One region of the Arthrobacter zhaoguopingii genome, then DNA from elsewhere that is predicted to be linked to it. Evidence: predicted binding sites of a transcription regulator. Region 1 holds the regulator's gene; the other holds the start of a gene.
What was found. Region 1 encodes LexA, which represses DNA repair genes until DNA is damaged. Its sites were predicted from a motif close to TCGAACANNTGTTCGA; they were not measured.

Region 1 (2,387 bases):
TCAGGGTGGTCACCGCCGACCCGAAGTAGGTGGTGAAGACGAACCCGTCGACTCCGTCAACGACAAACGCGATGCCGCGGCCAAGGTAGAAGAGCGAGAGGAACCCCGAGGCGACGGCGAGCGGCACCTGGGTGCGCACCCGGTGGGGCACGGGCCGCCACACCTCGCGGGCGGCGAGGCCGAACAGCAGGGACATCATCGCCAGGAACACCGGTCCGCCGGACCAGGCGTTGACTGCGGGGTTGTCCGCGGCCGAGGCGAGAGCCGTGAGCAGGGGCGGGGCGGCGAGCTGCGCCACCCGCGGTCGCCCGCGGTGGAGCGAACGGGCCGCCGCCCAGACGGCCGCGGCGCCGGCCACGAGCAGGGTGTTCCCCAGCGGGTTGGCCCAGACCTGGTGGGAGGTGCCGTCGAGGAGGAAGGCCGCGGACCCGGCAAGGAACAGGCCGATCGCCGCGCACCACCAGGCACTGTAGGCCGACCGGGTGCGGCGGAAGGTCACAAGATAGAACAGCACGAGCTGGATGAGCGCGACAACGCCGAAGGCGACCCTCAGGGTAGAGGTATCAAGCGGCATCCGGCGGACCTTCCCTTCCGTGCGACATGCCGCCAGTATTGCACCGGGCGCCGACTATTGCGGCCGAGCCCCGCCTCCGGCGCGGCCGGCACGACCGGTCACCAGATCCACAACCGACGCGGTCGGCCCGGCGGCACGACGCCCACGACCGATATAGCGGGCCCGCCGACACCGCCAACCCTGGCGGCGGACCGGGAGCCTACAGGGCGCGCATCACCGAGACCACCTTGCCCATGATGCTCGCATGGTCGCCCAGAATCGGTTCGTACCGGGTGTTCTGCGGAAGCAGCCAGGTGTGCCCGTCGCGCTGGCGGAAGGTCTTGACGGTGGCTTCGTCGTCGAGGAGCGCGGCGACGATCTCACCGTTCTGCGCGCTCTGCTGGCGCCGGACCACCACCCAGTCGCCGTCGCAGATGGCGGCGTCGATCATCGAGTCACCTGTTACCCGGAGCATGAACAGTTCGCCGTGGCCGACGAGCTGCCGCGGCAGGGGCATGACGTCCTCGACGACCTGGTCGGCCAGGATCGGACCACCTGCGGCAATCCGTCCGACCATTGGCACCATTGCGGTGTCCACAGCGCCGGAAAAGTCGGAGGCAGGGCCTGTCCCTGACCGGCCCTGCTCGGGTGCCGGGGCGTCCGCCAGGGTCAGCGGCAGCAGGATCTCCATGGCCCGCGGCCGCTTCGGGTCCCTGCGGATATATCCAAGCCGCTCCAGCTGGGACAGCTGGTGCGTGACACTCGAGAGGCTCGCGAGCCCCACCGTGTCCCCAATCTCGCGCATCGACGGGGGGTACCCGTTGGCGCCGATTGACCGTTGGATCGTCTCGAGGATCTTCATCTGCCGGGTGGTCAGACCCTTGGGGACGCTCCGGCCCCTTGGACGTCCGCGCATCGGCGTGCCGGTGGGAACTCCTGCGGCTGCCTCTCCTACCGGGACGGTCGGAACCGCCCGAGCCTCTTCCGCTGCCCGCTCTGCCACTGGTTTGTCCCTTCGCTGCGCCGCCACCTGCGCCGGACCCGTCGGCGGATCGTTTTGTCGGTGGCAGATGGTGTTGTCAGGTTGTCGCCGTCCGGTAGCGAAACCCCGGAGCCCGCGTCTTCCTCTGAACCCAACGGTAGGCGAGCGCGGAGGTGTTTTCAAACATATGTTCGAGCGAGTCTCGACAAAGATCGATAACAGATGCTAAGAATAAGCAGGGCGAAATAGAAGACATGTTCGAATTCAATGTTCGAACGGGTTGAACTTATTCGAAACTCCAGAAGAGGTACACGTCATGACCGCAACGCCAGGCTCGCTCAGTGCCACCGCAGGTTCCGCAATGGCGGGTGGTTTCCGGTCCCTTGGCCACACGGGCGACCGTCTTCCCAGTCAGCGGGATGCGGATCTGCCCCCACTGCGGCTGACGCGCCGCGGCCGGGTGCTGCTGGTCGGAGTGCCGCTGGTGCTGCTGGTGGCCGTCCTGGTGTTCCTTGCCGCCTCCACGACGGCGCCGGCCCGGGCCGGCAGCGACGCGGGCCAGCCGACCCAAACCATGGACGTCAATGTGGCACCGGGGGAGACCCTCTGGTCCCTGGCGGGCGAATTCGCCCCCGAGCGGGATCCGCGCGATGTGGTCTCGGAGATCGTCGAGCTCAATGGGCTGGGGTCATCGACGGTGCAGGCGGGCCAGGTCGTTGCGATTCCCGTCTCCCGGTAGCCTTCGCCCGCCTGTGGCGCCCGGTCGTCCCGCCTCAATTCCTCGCCCGGGCGGACTGTCGCTTAAGCTCGATGGGTGAGGAACCGCATTGAGTCCCTGTCCCGCCTTCCGCT
Region 2 (2,387 bases), on a different contig from region 1:
AAGGTACTTCTCCTCCGAGCCGCCCAGCCGGACGGCGACGGTGGTGAGGTCACCGGACTCAAGGCGGGCGCCGACGGGCAGTTCGGTACGGGCGGCAAGGACATCGGTGGTCCGGTCGAGGCTGCCGACCAGGGCCGTGACCCCTGCGGTGGAGGCCAGCACGAGCAGGAGACCGATGATGAGCCGCGGATCCCGCCAGGACGGCCTGCCGATCCGAGGCGCGGTGGGGTTCCGGTCCGTCCGGCTGGCGTTACCGCTCATGGAGCTTCCTCCGCACGCTTCGGAGCACTCTTCGGCACCGGCGGATGGGCACCGGCGCTCCTGCCATTGTTGTGCAGGCGGCTCACAAAATAAACAGAAGGTTTCCGGCGCGCCCGAATCTGTGGACAACCGGCACCTCCGGGGCCGGGGAGTGACAGAATTGAGGCACGTCCAGCCGGGTGCCCAGGGTTGGAACGAAAGCGTTCGTGGAGGCAAGGCCACGGCTGAGGAAGAGGTGCTCGTGTGGCTGAGAAGCGGTTCCTGACCCTCGCCGACGTTGCGGAGGTGCTCAATATCAGCTCCTCCCAGACCTACGCCCTGGTTCGGTCCGGGGAGCTTCCTGCCATTCAGGTGGGCGGACGCGGTCAGTGGCGCGTTGAGGCACGGGTCCTCGAGGACTACATCGCCGATGCCTATCGCAGGTCAGCAGCCTCCCTGCGCGGAAGCGCCGACCCGGTCAACAAGGCCTGAGCGTCCACGGTGTCAGGGGTGGGAGGCCACCGCGGCCACCGCGGCGAAGGGCAAAGCCACCACAGCCCGAACATTGGCCGCCCTGCGGTGCTCACCCGGGGGAACCAGGGCCACCTCGAGGAAGTCGGCTCCGACCCGATCCAGCGTGCCCTCGGAAACCGTTGCCGGTGACCCTGCATAGACGCTGACCTGCGCCCGGTCGCGGGCCAGCGCACGGTAGGCCGAGGCGAGGCCCAGGCGGGCGTGGACCCCCGCCGGGCGCGGGGCAACGGCACGCCCAAGGCCTTCGATGCTCAGGATCGCGGCGAAGGGCACCAGGACGGACCGCTGCCCCTCCGCGAGCACGAGCCACTCGGCGCCGACGTAGGCCAGCCTGCCGGAAAATCCCTGCCCATTCCCGGTCCGGACCTTCAGCCCCTGCGCGACGGAGCCGGCCAGCCGGTCCGCAAAGGCCACCCGTGCCTGCTCCATCATGAGAAGGTCTGCCGCCGCCGCTTCGTCCGACGCCGCCCGCGCAGCCGCCAGCTGGGCCTCGAGATCACCGAACAGGGCTTCCCACCGCATGGTCCAACGGTAGGCAGGCGGGTGGAGGGGGTCAACGAATTCGAGTAGCCGAAAACGTATACAAACTCCATCAAACGCGTTCAAATGGATGCAAATGCGAGGGAGCGCACCATGGAAAGGCATTCGGCGGTTCTCTACCCGGCGGTCCTCCTCGGCCTCGGGGCGGTCCTCGTCCTCTCGGGGCTGGAGCTTACCTCCGGTGGCTTGCGGGCTCCCGAGGCCGGTATCGGTGCTGCGGTAGCCGTCGCCGGCCTGGGCGTCCTGCTCTGGTGGACCGGCGCCCTGGCGCTCGCGTTCAGCGCGGAGTTCCTCGAACGCAGGGGCCGCGCCGCCACCGCCCGCACGATGGCGGCCCTCACGCCGGGCTTCATGCGCCGACTGGCCGCCGTGCTGCTCGGGGCGAATCTCCTGGCCGCGCCGTGCGCAGCCTCGGCGCCGTCTGGGGCCCTGATAACATCCGCGGTCCCGGGACCCGCCGTCGCTGGGCCAGCGGTCGCGGCGCCGGCGCTCGCGGCGCCTCCGGGATCGCTGGCCGCGGTCGCGGCCCTGACAGTTCCAGCCGACCGCGGCGAGGACGCTCAGTCCGGCCAGTCCGGCCCCTCAGGCCGGGAGCCGCCGGTCAGCCCGGACTGGAAACCGCTGCCGCTCCCCTGTGATCCGGGCCTGCTGGCCCGGGCGCCGCGTCAGCAGGGCTCCGCACTGGACGGAGACCCCGCTGTTGGGGATCGCGCCGGGGTGGTTGTCCGCAGGGGTGACTCGCTGTGGTCGATTGCCGCGGCACGGCTCGGTCCCCTCGCCTCGGACGCCGAGATCGCGGCGAGCTGGCCGCGCTGGTACGCGAGGAACGCCTCAAGAATCGGCCCGGATCCGGACCTGCTGACACCGGGCCAGACACTGGCTGCTCCTGACCCGCCCTGAGCGTCCCAACCGGCAGCAGAACCACCCATCCCCACGCAGTGAAAGGACCATCATGGCCACCCTGACCCAGCAACGCATCCAGCAACACCAGGCCCGTGCCGCGGCGCCGTGGGCCCTGCCGTCCTGCACGGACCCACCGGAGCAGCCGCCGCCGGAGGCACTGCTGCCGGACG

Region 2: GVV77_RS10325 (LysM peptidoglycan-binding domain-containing protein) is a predicted target of LexA. The motif match lies at 1,345-1,360, and genes of this name have one in related genera.

Annotation. Positions count from the first base shown of each region.
Region 1 is NZ_WIAE01000001.1:581,980-584,366, forward strand. It holds gene GVV77_RS02605 (GGDEF domain-containing protein) at 1-574, opposite strand, end outside; gene lexA (transcriptional repressor LexA) at 774-1,469, opposite strand; gene GVV77_RS02615 (LysM peptidoglycan-binding domain-containing protein) at 1,852-2,274, shown strand; gene GVV77_RS02620 (histidinol-phosphate transaminase) at 2,350-2,387, shown strand, end outside.
Region 2 is NZ_WIAE01000006.1:160,231-162,617, reverse strand. It holds gene GVV77_RS10340 (CpaB family protein) at 1-261, opposite strand, end outside; gene GVV77_RS10335 (helix-turn-helix domain-containing protein) at 505-732, shown strand; gene GVV77_RS10330 (hypothetical protein) at 745-1,296, opposite strand; gene GVV77_RS10325 (LysM peptidoglycan-binding domain-containing protein) at 1,408-2,214, shown strand; gene GVV77_RS10320 (Rv3235 family protein) at 2,267-2,387, shown strand, end outside.